One region of the Kitasatospora kazusensis genome, then DNA from elsewhere that is predicted to be linked to it. Evidence: riboswitches for the same ligand, from Rfam matches in the RefSeq annotation. Region 1 holds a riboswitch; each other region holds the start of a gene.

Region 1 (4,272 bases):
CGAGCTTGGCGGTGGTCTCCGCCCGGCGCTGGTCCAGCCGGCGCTGGCGGTCGAGCAGCTGGTGCAGGGTGTCCCGCTGCCGCTCGGCGGCCTGGTCCAGGGTGCGGGCCCGGCTGAGGTAGGCGGCCGGGTCGGAGTCCAGCATCAGCTGGACGGTCGGGTCCATGCCGCCCGCCCGGTACTGGGCGGCCGCGACCGCGCCGAGGTCGGTACGCAGCCGGTTGAGCTCGTCCTGGCCGGCCGCCACCTCGCTCTGCAGCGCGTCGGTCTCGCCCTGCAGCCGCTTCTGGTACTCCGCGGCCTTGTTGACCTTCTCCGAAGCCTGCTCGGCCTCGTCGTAGAGCTGGTCGACCCGGGCCTTGACGTCCTTCTTGGACGGTGGCTCGGCGGGCGCCCCGGGGGCGGCCTGGGCGGCGCCGCCGCCGACCACCAGACCGAGCGCGCTGGTGGCGGCCGCGGTGAGCACCAGCGCCCGGGCCAGCCGGTTCACGCCCGGCAGCGGGGAACGGCGGTTCATCGGCATCCGGCGACGGCTCCATCCCTGCGGCGGGACCGCCGCCGCCGCCCGGGCCGGGCGGTCGTCCTCACGGAGGTCCGGGGGCAGACGTTAGCGAGTCGCGGCGATCTAGTCCAAACGCCTACAACATCGAATATTTGACCACTAATCGGACACCAGGCCGGTCGGCCGGAAACGCCGCAGGCCCGGCCCCCACACCGAGGTGGGGAAGCCGGGCCTGCGAGCAGACGCGAAGGGGCCGAACGGGCGTCAGATCCGGACGATGGCCGTGACCGACATGTAGCTGGCGGTCTCGTAGCGGACGAACGCGCCCTCGTGCGGGGCGTGGACGACCTGGCCGCCGCCGACGTACAGGCCGACGTGCCCGCCGCCGTTGAAGATGATCAGGTCACCGGGCTGGGCGACGGAGAGGTCGGTGCCGAGGTTCGTACCGGCGTGCCACTGCTCCTCCGAGGTGCGCGGCAGCGAGATACCCGCCTGGGCGAACGACCACAGCATCAGGCCCGAGCAGTCGAAGGAGTCCGGTCCGGTGTCGCCCATGTGGTAGGGACGGCCGATCCTGCTCTCGGCGGCGGCGATCACAGTGGCGGCGTACGAGCCGGCCGGGGCGGTGGTGCCGAGGTCCGGGCGGGAGCTGCTGCGCGAGGCCCGGTCCGTCGAGGCGGCGGCGGACGCGGCCTTGGCGGCGGCGGCCGAGTCGGCGGCGGCCTTGGCGTCGGCCTGGGCCAGCGCGTCGCGCTCCTGCTGGGTCAGCGAGTTCAGCAGCGCCTGAGCCTGGGCCAGCTTGGCCTGGACGTCGTCCTTGTCGGCCTTGAGGCTCTTGGTCGTCGAGTCCAGCTCGGCGAGCTTCTGCTGCGCCTCGGCCTTCTCCTGGTCGAGCTTGGCCTGCTCGCCCTTGAGCGTCTTCAGCGCGTCGGCCTGCGAGGCACCGAGCTGGTCCAGCGAACCGGCCTGGGTGAGGAAGGAGTCCGGGCTGCTGGAGAGCATCAGCTGCACGGTGGGCGATATGCCGCCGTTGCGGTACTGCTCCGCGGCGAGCGCGCCCAGGCTGCTCTGAAGGGTGCTCACCTGGTCCTGCTGCCGGGCCACCTGGTCCTGGAGGGTGCTGACCTGCTTCTGCAGGGTCTGCTCCTTCTCGGTCGCCCCGTCGTACTTCTCGGTGGCGGCCTCGGCCTGGAGGTGCAGCTGGTCGACCTGGGCCTTGACCTGGTCCTTGGTCGGCGCGGGGTCGGCGTGGGCGCCGGCCTGCGAGGACAGGGCCACGGCGGTGGCCGCGGCCGCGGTCATGATCGAGACGCGGGTGCGGCTGGCGGGCTTGGGACGACGATGGGACGCCACGGAGGCGGGCTCCTTCTTCCTACATCCGCCTACCGGGTGAGCTGACGGGTTCGGGCTGGAAGAGATGCCCTACGACGCCTCACCGACGTCCGCCCAGTTGCGGCGGTCGTCGACCTGGCGCCGATTCACCCCGAGGAACGTGGTTCCCCGGCTCCGATACACAGCGTCCCCGGATGTCTCCCGGTGCGGCAGTCGAGCTGCCGTGCTGCTTCTCGGACTCGGCGGTAACCACCGCCGTCACCCTGGCTGGGTGATCGACCGTGCGGTGGTTCGAACCATGACCCTAGTAACCAACCCGTGATCGGTTCAAATCCTTGTCAGAAAAAACTCTGAATATGAGCCAGTTTTTCCGGCAGGAGCGACCGAGTGTGACGGAATCCGCACGATGGGCTGACAAATCCTCAGCCCCCGGACAGCGGACAGGCCCGTCGAGGGTGTCCCGGATCACAGGACGTCTCGACGGGCCCATCGGTGTCATCGTGCGTCAGTTGCGGCGAACCGTAGGCAAATGTCCGCTTTGCCGGGACGGCGGGAGAGGACCGGCTCAGACCCGGCGGATGGTGCTGATCGTCAGCGTGTCCGCCGGCATCACCTTGACCACGTCACCGGTCTTCGGCGCGTGCACCACCAGGCCGTTGCCGATGTACATCCCGACGTGGTGCTGGTCGTTGAAGAAGATGACCAGGTCGCCCGGCTGGGCCTCGGCCAGCGTGACGCCCGTGCCGATGGTGGCCTGCTCCTGCGAGGTGCGCGGGATCGACACACCGGCCTGCGCGTACGCCCACTGCATCAGGCCCGAGCAGTCGAAGGTGGTCGGGCCGGTGGCCCCCCACACGTAGGCGTCGCCGCGTCGGCTCATCGCGGCGGCCACGGCGGCACCGGCGTAGCCGCCCGGCTGCGGGAGGCTGCCGAGGTCGTAGCGGGCGTCGCTGCGCGAGGCCCGGTCGCCCACCACCGCGGCGCGGTCGGCGGCGCTGAGCGAGTTCAGCAGAGTCCGGGATTGCTGGAGCTTCTGCTGGACCTGGGACTTGGCGTCGTTCAGGGTCTGGGTGCTGCGGTCCAGCTGCGCGAGCACGTCCGCGGCTTCCTGCTTCTCCTGGTCGAGCCGGCGCTGCTGGTCCTTCAGCGACTTCAGGGTCTCGGCCTCGGTGGCCGTGATCTGGTCGGCGCTGGAGGCCTGCTGGAGGTAGTTCGCCGGGTCGGCGGAGAGCATCAGGGCGACCGACTGGTCGATGCCGCCGGAACGATACTGCTCACCGGCCACGGCCGAGAGGCCGACCTCCAGCTGGGTCATCTGGTCCTGGCCGCGGGCGACCTGGTCCTGGAGCTGGGCGGCCTGCTGGCGCAGCTGGTCGGCCCGCTCCTTGGCGCCGTCGTAGACCTCGGAGGCCTGCTCCTGGTCCTGGGTCAGCTTGTCGATCTGCGCCTTGACCTCGTCCGTGGACGGCTTGGCGGGCGCCGCGTGCGCGCTCACCTGGGCGGACAGGGCGACCGCGGTCGCGGCGGCCGCAGTCAGCACGGTGACCCGTGCACGGCTCGGCTGCTTGGGACGGCGGTGGGAGGCCAAGGGACTTGCTCCTTCTTCCTGCTGGACCGACCCCGTTCGGGCGACTGTCCGGAAAATAGGTTTGACGCCAGACCCTAGGTGACGATGGCAGGCTCGCGCCACTCCCCTCCCGTCACGAACCACCGACTCCCGGCGGGATTCACCGGACGGACACAGCATCGCCACGGCTGTCCTTGAACAGCCGTCAAGAATTCCCGCGGTTCAGGCCGACCGGCAGATGGAGGGCGGACCCGGAGACCCGCACTCAGGCCCGGGCCAGCCGGTTGAGCAGCAGGACCGAGGCCACCGGCCGGGCACCCGCCTTGCGGACACCGTCGGCGACCTCCTTGTCGGCGGACACCACCACCACCGGACGCCCCTGCGGCTCGGCCCGGACCAGGCGGCGGATCAGCTCGTCCGCCGTCTCGCCGGTACGGCTGAACCGCACCCGCACCCCGCGCGGGGGTGCCATGATGACCGGGACGTCCAGGTCCTGGCCGTCGAAGACACAGGTGACCTCGGCCTGGGTGCGCTGGGCGAGCATCGCCAGGCCGCCGAGCAGCCTGATCCGCTGCTGCTCCAGCGGCAGCGCCGGGTAGCCGGTCTTGGTGACGTTGTAGCCGTCCACCACCAGGTGGACCTGAGGGATCGCCAGCAGCTGGTCCAGCAGGGCCGGGTCGTCCTCGGCGAGCGCCCGGCGGGCGACGTCGTGCGGGGAGGCGGAGCTCGGCACCACGGCCTCCACCAGGTCGGCCGGATGGAGCTGGGAGACCGGCAGCGCCAGCTCCCGCTGGAGGCCCTGGGCCGACTGGAGCACGGTGTCCAGCAGCAGCCGCAGCCGCATCTCCTCGACGGTACGGCCCTCACGGGC
Region 2 (4,272 bases), on a different contig from region 1:
GGAGCAGCGGCTGGCGGCGTTCGGCGCGCTGGAGGAGTCGGGGGTGCTGGACCGGGTCGAGGTGGACAGCGGCTGGGGACGCGACCGGTCGATGTCCGTCGGGATGGCCACCGACGGCGCCCGGCTGCTGCTGGAGAACCGGCTGATGCAGCGCAGCTACCGCAACCTGGCCGGGCTGAACGCGCTCGGGAAGCCGATGCCGGCCGAGCTGTCCGGGGACTTCGAGGGGTTCGAGACGGCGGTGGTCGCGGAGGCGCTGCGCCTGCTCGGCGAGTGGACGGTCCCCGGGCTGCCGGCCCTGCTGGTCCAGGAGTACGCCGACCTGGCGCCGGAACCGGACGCCGCCGAGATCGACGCGTACCTGGCGGAGCAGGAGCAGGAGCAGGAGCAGGAGCAGGACAGCGCGGAGTAGGGCGTGGCCGGGGGACTTTCAGTGACAGCCTTCGGCACCTGAACGAGCGGGGCGCCCACCTGTCGGTGGGCGCCCCGCTCGTGTCCGTGCCGTGCGTGCCTACGGCTGGACGCCGCGCTCCTGGAGCCAGGGCAGCGGGTCGACCGGGATGCCGCCGTCCGGGCGGACCTCCAGGTGGAGGTGGGGGCCGACGGGGGCGCCTCCCGGCCGGAGGCCGGGGGAGTTTCCGGTGGCGCCGACCCGGCCGAGGACGGTGCCCGGGGTGACGGGTCCGGCGGTGGTGCTGATGGCGGAGAGGTGGCAGTACCAGATCTCGGTGCCGTCGGGGAGGGCCTGGATCACCCGGTAGCCGTACGCGCCGGACCAGCCGGCCGAGGTGACGGTGCCCGCGCCGACGGCGGTCACCGGGGTGCCGGTGGGGGCCGCGAAGTCCAGGCCGGTGTGCAGGTGGGCCCAGTGCGCGCCGGACTGGCCGTAGTGCGCGGTCAGCGTGTAGTTGCCGGTCGGCAGGGCGAAGGTGCCCTGCCCGGCCTGCTCGGCCTCCCCCTCGGCCTGAGCCCCGGTCGGGGCCTGGACCTGGGTCTGGGCCTCCGCGTGGGCCTCTGCCTGCTGGGCGGCGCGCTTGGCCTCGGCCTCCTGGGCGGCGGCCAGCCGGGCGGTCTCCTCGGCGGAGGTGCGCCGGCCGTCGGCCTGCTGCTGGATGCGGGCGGCGAGTGCGAGTCCCGGGTCGGCCGCGAGGGCGGTCACGGACGATTCGTCAGGGGCCGCGACGGCCGGGGCCGGGGGCGGGGGTGTGGCGGCGGCGGCCGGGGCGGCGGTGGCGAAGCCCGTCGCGCCGAGCGAGGCGGCCATCGCGGTGACGCCGATCAGCGGGCCGCCGCGCGTCTGGCGGGGCATCCGGTGCCGGGAGCCGTGGTCGGGGGCCGCGTCCGGCGGCTGATCCGAGGGGTGGTCGAGCAACTGGGTTGCTGCCACCGGGGTGCTGGGGGAGTGCGACGACGCCAAGGGAGGCGCGCTCCTTTCCTTCCTTCGCGCCTACCGGGTTAGCTGACGGGTTCGGAGCAGGAAGGTCTCCTACGACCGGGCCAGGGCCCGGCTGATTCACCCCATGGAACGTGGTTCCCCGGCTCCCGGGACTGCCGGTGAAGGCGGGCCCTGTGGATTAGGCGACGGCGCACGGTGCCGTTTCGGGTACGGCGTTGCCGACCGCGCTGCGTTATCAAACGTTAATCCCAGGAGCCCCTGATTCCAAGCGGCCTGCTCGGGACGGTCCAAGTCTCCTGGGGCCGGGAGGGGTTCGCTCCTCCCGGCGGTCAGCCCTCGGTGGCGCGGGCCTTCGCGGCGGCCTTCTCGGCGGCCTTCTCGGCGAAGGTGACCCCGCCGGCCGACCAGTTCCGGGCCGGGACCTCCTCCACGGCCACCCAGATGTTGTCCGGGTTCACGCCCGTGATCCGCGCGTAGGTGGCGGTGAGCTCGCGGGTGATCTCCGCGATCTGCTCCTCGCTGCGGCCGGCCAGCTGCTTGACGTTGATGAAGGGCATGGCCGCACCGTACAACACGCCCGCCGGGGGCCGGCGGGCTGCGGCCGAGCTGCACCGTCCCTGCGCGCCGAGGGGCTGCGCGAGGTGCGCGGGGGCTGCGCGAGAGCAGGTGGCCAGGAGACCCACTTGACGGCTAAGGCTATTAGCCTTAGCTTTATGGCTACAGGAAGCACTTCAGGCAGTAGCTCCAGGAGGCCCCACATGACCGGCACCCAGTTCCTCACCCTCCCCGGCGGCCGGATCGCCTTCGACGACACGGTGACCGGCTCCGGCGCTCCGGTCGTGCTGATCCCGGGCATGCTCGACTCCCGGGCCACCTACCGGCACCTGCGTCCGCTGCTGGCCGCCGCCGGGCACCGGGTGATCACCATGGACCTGCGCGGCTTCGGCGAGTCCTCGATCGTCTGGGACGACTACTCCCCCGGCGCCATCGCCGACGACGTGCTCGCCCTGCTGGACCACCTGGACATCCGGCGCGCGGTGCTGGTCGGCAGCTCGTACACCGGCGCCACCGTGGTCAAGGCGGCCGGCCAGGCGCCCGAGCGGGTGGCCGGGATCGCGCTGCTCGACGGCTTCATCGAGAACCTCCCGCAGAACGCCCTCCAGCGCGGGATGGTCCGGGCGCTCGGGGCGGTCGTGGTGCGGTTCCCGGCCGTCTGGGGCTGGTACCTGAAGAAGATCGCCTACCCCAGCGCCAAGCCCGCCGACTTCGAGGAGTACGTGGCCGGCCTGGTCGCCGCCCTCCGCACCCCGGGCCGCCGGGTCGCCACCCGGGGCCACGTGACCGGCGACTCCTCGCCCGTCGGCTGGAGCGCCGCCGTGAACTGCCCGGCGCTGGTGGTCATGGGCAGCAAGGACCCCGACTTCCCCTCCCCCGTCGTGGTCGCGGACCGCCAGATCAGGGCGCTGAACGGCCGTAAGGTGATGATCGAGGGCGCCGGGCACTACCCGATGGGCGAGTTCCCGCAGGCCACCGCCGACGCGCTGCTCCCCTTCCTGGCCGAACTCGCCGAGAACGCCGCGACCACCGCGACCACCGAGCAGGCCCGGAACGCCGCGACCACCGAGGCGGCGCAGGCCGCCGAGACCCCGAGGAGCCTCTGATGCCCAGAGTCGGACTCACCCCGACCGGCGTGCTCGCCCACGCACTGGAGCTGATCGACGACAAGGGCCCGGAGGCCCTCACCCTGGCCGCCGTGGCCGGCCGGGCCGGCGTCGCGACCCCCTCGCTCTACAAGCACGTGACCGGCGGCCTGCCCGAACTCCGCCGCCTGGTGGCGATACGGGTCACCGAGGAGCTGGCCGAGGCGCTCGCGGAGGCCGTGCTCGGGCGCAGCGGGGACGAAGCCGTCGAGGCCCTGCTGACGGCCTACGTGGGGTACGCCGACCGGTACCCGAACCGGTACGCGGCGCTGCCGCAGGCCCCGCAGGAGGACGCCGCCCTGCGGCAGGCCGCCGCCCGGCTGGTCGGGGTGATCATCGCGGTGCTGCGCGGGTACGACCTGGAGGGCACCGAGGCGATACACGCGGCGCGGACGGTCCGCGCGGCCGCTCACGGCTACGCCTCACTGGCCACCGGCGGGGCGTTCCGGCTCGCCGCCGACCTCGCGGTGACCCAGCAGCGGCTGGTGCGGGTGCTGACGGAAGGTCTGCGGACCTGGCCGGCCGCCTGAGCCGGGGCACCGGCCGTTCGAAGCGGGGCACCGGCCGCCTGAGCCGGGACGCCGAACGCTTGACGGGGTGCCCGGCCGGGGCGCAGGGTGTCACCCGGGCGCGCGGGGCCGCCCCGGGGGCGGCACAGCACGGCCGATGTCCGACCGGTACCTGTTCGGATGGGTTTCGAGACCAATTCGTCGCCGGCCAACGGGGACACTGGCTTCCGCCTGGGTAGTCGTACCGTCAGGCCGCCAGGCCGTCGAAACTCAAGAAGGATGTGGGCACATGACGCAGTCCGCGCGCAGCACCCGGCCCGTCACCGGCCTCATCCCGAACCAGCGCGCGCTGTCGCCCGCCGGCCTCCCGGCCGTCTCCTCCGTCCCGCGGCCCGAGAGCTTCGCCGATGCCGCCCGGCGCGCCTTCGCGGTGGCCCGCGGACTGCGCTCGCTGCGTCCCGTCCCCGCCCGGCCCCAGCAGCCGTACGGCGAGAGCGACGGTCAGTAGGCGCCCTAGCAGGCGCCCCCGCCGCCTGCCCGAGCGGGCACCGGCTGCTTCCCCCGCCGGTTCCGGCAGGCCCTGCCCGGCCGGCGCACCGGTCCGGGCCCCCGGTTTTCGCTGGCGTGCCAGCACGGCCGACGCACCCCCGAAGAAATAGGATGTTCA
Region 3 (4,272 bases), on a different contig from region 1:
TGGCAATCCCGCGGGCTCCGCGTCGACCCCACGCGCGATACCGCACACATCTCCCGGTCACGCCCTCGCGTGACTGGGCGCCCGTGTGCGTACGCGGCGGTGTCGAGGTGGCGGCCGCGCGGCCGAGCGAGTCGGAGGTGACCGGCATGACCCCGGCGGGTCCAGCCGTGTCGGCCCCCTTATGGGAGGAGCTCTTCATGAGCACAGGTACGGCTCTCGCGGTCGACCCCCACGTGGTCACCTGTACCCTCGCACCTCGTCTCGAAGCCGTGAGAACGGCACGGGAGTTCGCCAGATCGACGCTCCAGGGCTGGGGCCTCGGCGACCTCTTCGACGATGTCGCGCTGGTCGCCTCCGAGCTGGTCACCAACGCGCTGCGCCATGCGCTCGCCCCCGGCCGGGAGGGCCAGGCCGCGATCGAGCCCAGCCGCTTCCCCGTCCAGCCGGGCCCCCGGCAGGCCGAGCCGCGGCTCCAGCCCGCCTGCCACACCCTGCCGATCCGAATAAGCCTGGTGCACCGCTCGCCACAGGTGGTCTGCGCGGTGAGCGACCCGAGCAGCAGCGGGCCGGTGGCCCGCGAGGCCGACTTCGTCGCCGAGTCCGGCCGCGGGCTGCACCTGGTCGACTCCTTCAGCCGCTCCTGGGGCTGGCATCCGCTGGCCGGCGCCGGGAAGGTCGTCTGGGCCCTCTTCGAGGCCGAGGCCGGCGAGCCCTCCGGCCGGCACCGCCGCTCCGCCTGACGCCCACGCGGAACACCGCACCTGACGTCCACTCGGCCGGTCCGGCCGGGCGGCCGCTCGGGGCGGGCACCCACGCGGAAGGAAAGCGGCCCACACTGGAAGTCGGCCCCCGAACGAGAGTAGGCCCGGGCACCGGCGGGGATTCCGGTCGGCCGCGACGTCCGGCAGACGGGCCCGCACCGGGCCGTGCGGGGGCGCGCGGGGGCACGCGACGGCGCGCGGGTCAATCGGGCCGCGCGCAGGGGGAATCACGTACGGGGGAATCAGATGGGGAGAACAAGACGAAGGCCGTCGCGGTGACATGAGCCACGACGGCCCTTCCGTACCGGGAACAACGGCGGTTCAGACCGCCAGGTGGTCGAACTCCCCGTCCTTCGCGCCGAGCAGCAGTGCCGCTATCTCGGCCCTTGTGTAGATCAATGCGGGCCCCGCTGGGAAGCGGGAGTTGCGCATGGCCACATCACCCCCCGGCAGTGCGGCGAACTCCACGCAGTTGCCCTGCGAGTTGCTGTGCCGGCTCTTCTGCCAGACCACACCTTCGAGGTCCGCAGCCGCCATGCCGTTGTACGTGTTCTGCATTGAAATCTCCCGACCTGCCTGGCGTTCGCCTCACTTGACGTGATGATAACTCCAGTGCACGTGCATCAGCACGGGAACTCGCGCGTGCATAAGCCACTGTCACGAGCCTGTATCTCCTTACGGACAACCACAGTTGACGACCCGTAAGCGGACATAACAGGTCAAATCCCAAGTACTTCGATGACGCCCTGTACAGACAGCGCGGCGGCGCGTCGATCTTGACCTCGATCGACTCGGCTCACGGTCCGTCACCTGCCGGGACGACTGTGAGGCACGTCACTCCGGCCCGGCGGGACCCCGGACGGCGGGGTCGACGAGACGGAGTGTCAGCAGGTCACGGGTGTGTTTTGGGGGCAAATATCCGCATTTTTGCGGGCCCCAACCCGCCGGACCGGGATCCGACTGCAGGCAGGGCCTCCCAATGTCTTACGATCTCCGCCATGAGCACCGCAGCCATTCCGGGCGCGCCACTGCCCGTCCGAACCCCAGGCTCCCGTGCGCGGGGGCGCCACCGCCGCCCCGAGCGCCCCGAGGTCCCGACCGGGGCCCCGGCCCTGGTGCTGGCCGTCCCGGCCACCGCCGGGCCCGAGGCGCGGCCGGTCGTCGAGGAACTGCTCTCCGTCGTGCGCGGCGAGCAGCCCGGCATCGAGGCCGCCGCCGCCTACCTGGCGGCGCCCGACGCCGAGTACGACCCGTACGCGCCCACCGTGGCCGACCTGCTGGCCCAGGCCGCCGCCGCGGGGCAGCCCGCGCCCGTCCTGGTGCCGCTGCTGGCCGGACCGCACGACTTCCTGACGGACCTGCGGCAGCTCGCCGCCGAGGCCGGTACGACCGTCACCGACGTGCTCGGCCCGCACCCGCTGCTGGCCGAGGCGGTGCACGTCCGGCTCTCCGAGGCGGGTCTGGCCCGGGCCGACCGCGCCCGGCTGTTCGCGATCGCGACGGCTGCCGACGGCGTGGTGCTGACCACCGTCGGCGGCGAGGAGGCCGCCACGGCCGCCGGGATCACCGGCGTCCTGCTGGCCGCCCGTCTCGCGGTGCCCGTGGTGGCGGCCGCCCTGGACGTGCCCGGCTCGGTCGCGGCCGCCGTGGACCACCTGCGGGCCACCGGCTCGGAGCGCCCTGCGCTGGCCCCCCTGGTGATCGGCCCCGAGGCCGACCCGGAGCTGCTCGCCCAGGCCGCCGAGGAGACCGGCTGCCCGAGCGCCGCGCCGATCGGCACCTACCAGGCCGTCGGCCAGCTGATCGCCTCGACCTACCTGGCCGCGCTCAACCTCCCGGCACCCGGCGAGGCCCCGGCCGAGACCGAGGAGCAGCCGGCCGGCTGACCTGCCGCCGCCGCACGACGAGGGGCCCCTTTCCGGGGCCCCTCTCGCGTTCGGGCACCCCTCTCCTCCGGCCCGTCCGCCCCCTCTCCTACGGCCCGTCCCTCCCGCCCCTTCGGCCCGCCCGTCCCGGGCCCTTCGGCCCTGGCCGCCGGCCGGACCGCATCCTCCGATGCTTCGTGGTCGACCGACTTCCACGCACCCCTCGGCCGTGCCGCCGGAACCTGAAACGCGGACAGTTCCGGTAATCCGAACCGGAAATGCTCGAATCCGATCGAATTTGATCAAGTGGGCCGCGAGATTCCGATCATGAGGGATTCGAAAATGATCTGTGAGCGCCGTCACAGGTATTTGCGGTTTCAACTTAAGTCTGTCTAACGTGCTCCCGTTCGTGGTCACACGGACCCAGTTCATCCGGGACGCCGAGTCCTGCCACCGGACGGACTGGCACGCAGAAACGCACCACGGCAGGGGCGGGGGAACCAGGTAAGTCGCCCGGCAGCGGTCCTCGGACCGCGACCGGGCTTGGGGTGAAGCCGTGCTCAGCACGGCCGGGCAACTCCAGCCCGAATCCGACAGCTCACCTCGCAGGCGTGGGAGAGGAACGCTTTTTCATGCTGCCCATCAATGCCACCAAGCGCACCCGCCGTCTGATCGCCGCCACCGGCGTGGTCGGCCTCGGCCTCTCGATCCCGTGCCTCACCGCCGGCGTCGCCTCGGCCGCCCCGGTCTCCACCTGGGACAAGGTCGCCCAGTGCGAGAGCACCGGCAACTGGAGCATCAACACCGGCAACGGCTTCTACGGCGGCCTGCAGTTCACCTCCAGCACCTGGGCCGCGTACGGCGGCACCCAGTACGCCTCGCAGGCCAACCAGGCCACCAAGGACCAGCAGATCGCGGTCGCCGAGAAGGTGCTCGCCGACCAGGGCCCCGGTGCCTGGCCGGTCTGCTCCATCCAGGGCGGGCTGACCAAGGGCGGCGCCGCCGCCCAGGTCGACACCGGCTCCAGCGCCCCGGCCCCCAAGGCCGCCGCTCCGAGCACCCGGCACAGCGCTCCGAAGGCCGCCCCCCAGGCTGCCCCGGAGTCCGCCCCCGCCGCCCAGGCTCCGGCCCCGGCCGCCGCCCCCGTCGCGGACAAGTCGTACACCGTCGTCGCCGGTGACTGGCTCTCCACCATCGCCCAGAAGAACAGCGTCCAGGGCGGCTGGCAGAAGCTGTACGACCTCAACAAGGCACAGCTGGGCTCCGGCCCGGACGTCATCTACCCGGGCCAGCAGCTCAGCCTCGGCGGCAACGTCGCCGTCGCCGCGCCGGCCCAGGAGGCTCCCGCCCAGGCCGCCCCGCAGCAGCCCGCCGCGCCGAAGGCCACCACCCGGACCACCTCCGCCCACCGCAACGGCACCGTCGCCGCTGCCCCGGCGGCCGCCCAGGCCCCGGCCGCGACCGGCAGCAAGGCCGCCGCGATCTCCTTCGCCGAGTCCAAGCTCGGCCAGGCGTACGTCTACGGCGGCACCAGCGACGGCGGTTGGGACTGCTCGGGTCTGACCCAGGCCGCCTACCGCCAGGCCGGCATCTCGCTCCCCCGCGTGGCCGCCGACCAGGCCGACGCCACCACCCGCGTCTCGCTG
Region 4 (4,272 bases), on a different contig from region 1:
CGGGCATCCTTCAGCATCCGGAGTACGGCAGTGCCTACGAGTCGGCCATCGTGCGACGCGGCGAAGCCACGAAAGCACAGGCGGAGGAACGCCTCAGCCTCCTGGCAGTGCGACAGCGCAAGTTGGACCAGCCAGCGGCTATCCATGCCGTCCTGGATGAGGGAGTCCTACATCGCCCCATCGGGGGCCCGATCGTCATGACGAAACAGCTCAGCCACCTGGAACGGCTCAGCGAACGACCCAACGTACTCCTACAGGTTGCGCCCTACCGACTCGCGGAAGATCGGCCGTTGTCCCACGCGGTGACCCTGCTCACCCTGCCGAACCGAACCATGGTCGGTTACACGGAGACACTCCAGAGGGGGTACCTGGAGCAGGACGCCGAGACAGTTGCCGGCTGGGCCGGAAAGTACGATCGGCTCCAGGTGGACGCACTGAGCCGGGCCGACAGCCTGGCCGTGATCCGTGAGGTACGGAAGGAACTTGAGACCCATGGTTGACCTATCCGGCGCCCCCTGGCGCAAGAGCACGCACAGCAACGGCGGAGGCGGCTGCATCGAGGTTGCCGACGGTTTCCCCGGCGTGGTCCCCGTCCGCGACTCGAAGGACCCCGAGGGCCCGGCGCTGGTCTTCCCCGCCGACGCGTTCGCCTCGTTCGTCGCTGCGGTCAAGGCCGGCGACTTCGGCAGCGTCTGACCGGAAGAGTCGGCGAGACCCCGCTACCCCGTTCGGCGTAGCGGGGTCCTGGCGTTTTCCCCGGGTCGGGCCGGTGTGGGGCGTCAGCCGAGGGCGAGTGCTCCGACCTGGGCGGCTGTCACCTGGAAGACGGTGAGTTCCGGCTCCGCGCCCACGGCGCGGAACAGGCGGGGGGCCGCTGTCAGCTTCGGGTCGGCGCGGACGGCCTCCAGGGCGGCCAGGTCCCGCCAGAGGCTCTGTACCCGCCAACGCCCGCCGGGGCCCCGCAGCAGTTCCGTCCTGATCAGCCCTTCGGGGAGCGGGCCGGCCACCAGCTCCCGGTAGGACGTCACCAACTCCGCCTGGCGGTCGGTCGCGACCACGGCACTGACCTCGCTCAACACCTGTCCGGACATCGTCCTCACCTCCGGATTTCAGGCTACGCCGCTACGTTGGGTATGCACATCAGTACCTGACGCAGACAGGTGAGGACCATGCTCCGAGCAACGATCGCCGTGGCCGTGACCGTGGCAGTCGGCGCCACCCTGGGCGCCGCACCGGCCAAACTCCCCTCCGACTCCGATCTGGCCGTCGTCCGGCTCGATCCGGCCCCGGCCGCGCCGGGCGGCAGCACGACCGTGCACGGCTTCGTCGCCAACCTGGGCCCCGACCGGACGGCCTCGCCGTTCACCGTGCTGATCGACGTACCGGCCGGGTTCACCCTCCTGGCCGCGTCCTTCCCCACCGACTGCGTGACCTCGGCCGCCGGGCACCTGGTCCGCTGCACCTTCCCGCCCGGGCTGCCGTGGCTGCGGACGGCCACCGTGCTCGCGCCCGTCCAGGTGGGACGCGACGTGCCCCACGGCACGGTGGCCGAGGGGCACGTCAGGGTGTTCGGGCTGGACGACCGTCACCCGGAGAACAACAGCACGCCGTTCTCGCTCACGGTCAGCTGACCGTCAGCGGTAGACCCGCACGTAGTCGGCCTGCATGGTGATCGGCGCGGAGCCGGCCGGGCCCGGGTGGTACTGGCCCGCGCCCACCGACAGGTTCAGGATCAGGTACGCGGACCAGTTGCTGCCGACGCCGTGGCCGTCGGAGTACACCTTGACGCCGTTGACGTACCAGTCGACGGAGTTCGCGCCGTAGTAGGTGCCGATGGTCACCCACTGGTCGGGGGCGACGGCGCCCGCGTTGGTGTAGTAGTTCGAGCCGGACGTGACGTGGTTGGTCAGCTCCAGCAGGTTGGGGTTGTCGGGGTGGTACTCGAAGGAGTCGATCTCCCCGTTGCCGTTCTTCCAGGTCCACAGGGCGGGCCAGGCGCCGGAGCCGGCGGGCAGCTTGACCCGGGTCTCGGCGTAGTCGCCGGTCTTGACCTGGAAGCCCTCCTTCGAGCCCTCGGTGGTGAGGAAGCCGGTGTCCCAGGCCTGCTTGCCGTTCTCCAGGGTGTGGCTGGACGGGGTCGCGGTCAGGGTGGCGACGCCGCCCGAGACGCTCACGTTGTTGGTGTTGAGCCAGTCGAGCTTGTTGTCGTCCGGGTTGTGGTTCCCGTACTTGTACGAGGTGCTCTGGTTGCCGACCCAGCGGTCGCCCCAGCTGATCGAGCTGTTGAACTCGTCGGACCACGTCAGCGACTTGCCGGGGACGGGCGACCCGGTGGTCGGGGTGGGCGCGGGCGCCGGAGCCGGGGCGGGGGCCGGAGCGGGCGTCGGCTTCGGGGCGGGCGCGGGCGTCGGCTTCGGCGCGGGAGCCGGGGCCGGAGCCGGGGCCGGGGCTGGGGTGCCGTTGGAGACGGTCAGCTGGCGGGCGGCGAGGTTGTGCCACTGGCCGGCGTTGTCCTGCCAGAAGCCGAACTGGGTGTACGTCCCGGCCGGGAGGGTGCGGGCGCCGGTGGTGATCGTGACACCGGTCGGGCAGATCCGGACGTTGGAGTGGTTGCCCGGGAAGTCGAGGTTGTGGCCGGCCGCGTCACGGATGCCGACACCGACCGTCTTGGCGGTGAAGCAGGAGGTCGAGTGCAGCGTGAGGCTCGCCGTGGTGGCGGTGCCCGCGGTCATCGAGGTCGGGGTCAGCCGGTCCTCGCTGACGCCGGTGGCGGCGCTGGCCTGGCCCACGAGCGGGACGGTGACCAGGGCGGCGACGCCGGCTATCGCGCCGAGGCGCGCCGGGGAGGCAGAAATGCGCATGGAGAAGGTCCTCTGCGACGCCTGCGAGGTGAGCTGTCGGGTTCGGGCCCTGAGGAAGCCCGGCCGCCTGGGGAGCGGCTTCACCCCAAGCCGTACCGCGACCCACGAGCGGGCACGACGGTACGGCGACTGACCTGGTTCCCCCGCTCCTGTCCGTGTTCGGTGGTCGAGTGCCCGCCGGCGGGTGGACAGGACTCGGCGTCCCGACGGCAGGGTCCGCACAAAGCGGACATCCCGTGCAGGCTAGCCAGCTTGACCATGATCGAACAACGAGACGTCTCTCACATCGCACAGCCCGCAGCCGGGCGACCGCAGGGGGTCAGCGAGCGTCCGTACGGTCACCCCTGGCGGCCGACCACAGCAGACAAGTCCCTTGGGCACCAACCGAGTTACCAGCAAGTAGGGCGGCCCGCAAGAATCCGTACGCCCGGCGGGACCCTCGTGGGCACAGCCGCGTACCGGCTCAGTTCGCGGCGTGCATCGCGGCGGCGGTGATCACCCCGCCGACGACCGTGAACGTGCCGGTGAAGACCGTCACGGAGCCGTCGGTGTGGGTCGCGGTGACGCTCTCGGTTGCGGCAAAGCCCGAGACGAAGCTCTGGTAGTCGGAGCTGACGTTGCTGCCGCCCAGCTGCCAGGCCCGGCCGTAGTCGCGCGCGTCGATGGCTGCGACGTACGCGAGGACGACCGAGGCCGGGTCCTGGGAGGCGGCGGAGGCCGTGGTGCTCGGCGCTGCCGAGTCGGTCGCGGGCGGCGGGTCCGAGGTCGGCGACTCCGTGCTCGGGCTCGGGAGGGGTGACGGGGAGTCGATCCCCGGGGAGTCGTCGGGCGAGTCGTCCGGCGAAGGGCCGAGGGACGGATCGGGTGACGGGTCGAAGGTGGCGGAGCCGCTGCCGCCCGGGACAGAAGCCTTCGAGGGGATGGGATGTGACGGATGATCAGACGACATCAGGTGAACCGATACGCCGACAGCGGCGACAGCGGCCACCGCGAACACGATCCCGGCGGCGAGCAGCACCGGGCTGCGGCGGCCGCCCCCGGGTCTCGAACCGCGTCCCGGACGTGGCGTCGCCCGGGTCGGGAAGCCCGGCTCCGCGTCGGGTCCCGGCTCGCCGGGCGGCCGACGGCACCGGTGGACGCCCCCGGAAAGGAGCGGCTCACCGGGGTGCCGTTCGGATAGGTTGGTGGTCAAGGCCGGAGCCTCCGGCCGTCGCCACCAGGACGAGCCAGACGAGGAAGCCCCGAAGATGACCGCGCCCCTGCCAGGCTTCGCCGGACGCACCTACCTGTTCCAGGTCGACAACGGCGCCGCCTTCCGCAACGCCTACTCCGCCGACGGGACGCGGCTGCGCTGGGAGGGACTCGGCGAGTCGGCCGGCCAGTGGGAGGACGTCGGCCTGCACGTCGCCCA

The links. A riboswitch is a leader RNA that binds a small molecule or an ion and turns the genes downstream of it on or off. The one in region 1 is predicted to bind cyclic di-AMP.
Region 2: another riboswitch for cyclic di-AMP. It lies ahead of ABD330_RS10170 (M23 family metallopeptidase); the one in region 1 lies ahead of ABD330_RS29435 (C40 family peptidase).
Region 3: another riboswitch for cyclic di-AMP. It lies ahead of ABD330_RS04895 (transglycosylase family protein); the one in region 1 lies ahead of ABD330_RS29435 (C40 family peptidase).
Region 4: another riboswitch for cyclic di-AMP. It lies ahead of ABD330_RS06205 (glycoside hydrolase family 16 protein); the one in region 1 lies ahead of ABD330_RS29435 (C40 family peptidase).

What each region holds. Positions count from the first base shown of each region.
Region 1 covers NZ_BAAANT010000058.1:13,798-18,069, forward strand. Annotated here, with positions in the region: gene ABD330_RS29430 (C40 family peptidase) at 1-523, opposite strand, end outside; gene ABD330_RS29435 (C40 family peptidase) at 767-1,855, opposite strand; cyclic di-AMP (ydaO/yuaA leader) riboswitch at 1,866-2,031, opposite strand; gene ABD330_RS29440 (C40 family peptidase) at 2,400-3,422, opposite strand; gene ABD330_RS29445 (NYN domain-containing protein) at 3,667-4,272, opposite strand, start outside.
Region 2 covers NZ_BAAANT010000009.1:23,429-27,700, forward strand. Annotated here, with positions in the region: gene ABD330_RS10165 (hypothetical protein) at 1-412, shown strand, start outside; gene ABD330_RS10170 (M23 family metallopeptidase) at 512-1,417, opposite strand; cyclic di-AMP (ydaO/yuaA leader) riboswitch at 1,431-1,591, opposite strand; gene ABD330_RS10175 (tautomerase family protein) at 1,726-1,953, opposite strand; gene ABD330_RS10180 (alpha/beta fold hydrolase) at 2,155-3,057, shown strand; gene ABD330_RS10185 (TetR-like C-terminal domain-containing protein) at 3,057-3,626, shown strand; gene ABD330_RS10190 (hypothetical protein) at 3,895-4,113, shown strand.
Region 3 covers NZ_BAAANT010000003.1:264,931-269,202, reverse strand. Annotated here, with positions in the region: gene ABD330_RS04910 (ATP-binding protein) at 198-740, shown strand; gene ABD330_RS04905 (DUF397 domain-containing protein) at 1,083-1,319, opposite strand; gene ABD330_RS04900 (sirohydrochlorin chelatase family protein) at 1,760-2,647, shown strand; cyclic di-AMP (ydaO/yuaA leader) riboswitch at 3,093-3,253, shown strand; gene ABD330_RS04895 (transglycosylase family protein) at 3,259-4,272, shown strand, end outside.
Region 4 covers NZ_BAAANT010000005.1:27,980-32,251, forward strand. Annotated here, with positions in the region: gene ABD330_RS06185 (helix-turn-helix domain-containing protein) at 1-500, shown strand, start outside; gene ABD330_RS06190 (DUF397 domain-containing protein) at 493-696, shown strand; gene ABD330_RS06195 (antibiotic biosynthesis monooxygenase family protein) at 780-1,091, opposite strand; gene ABD330_RS06200 (hypothetical protein) at 1,170-1,631, shown strand; gene ABD330_RS06205 (glycoside hydrolase family 16 protein) at 1,635-2,861, opposite strand; cyclic di-AMP (ydaO/yuaA leader) riboswitch at 2,865-3,036, opposite strand; gene ABD330_RS06210 (hypothetical protein) at 3,325-3,810, opposite strand; gene ABD330_RS06215 (MoaF-related domain-containing protein) at 4,109-4,272, shown strand, end outside.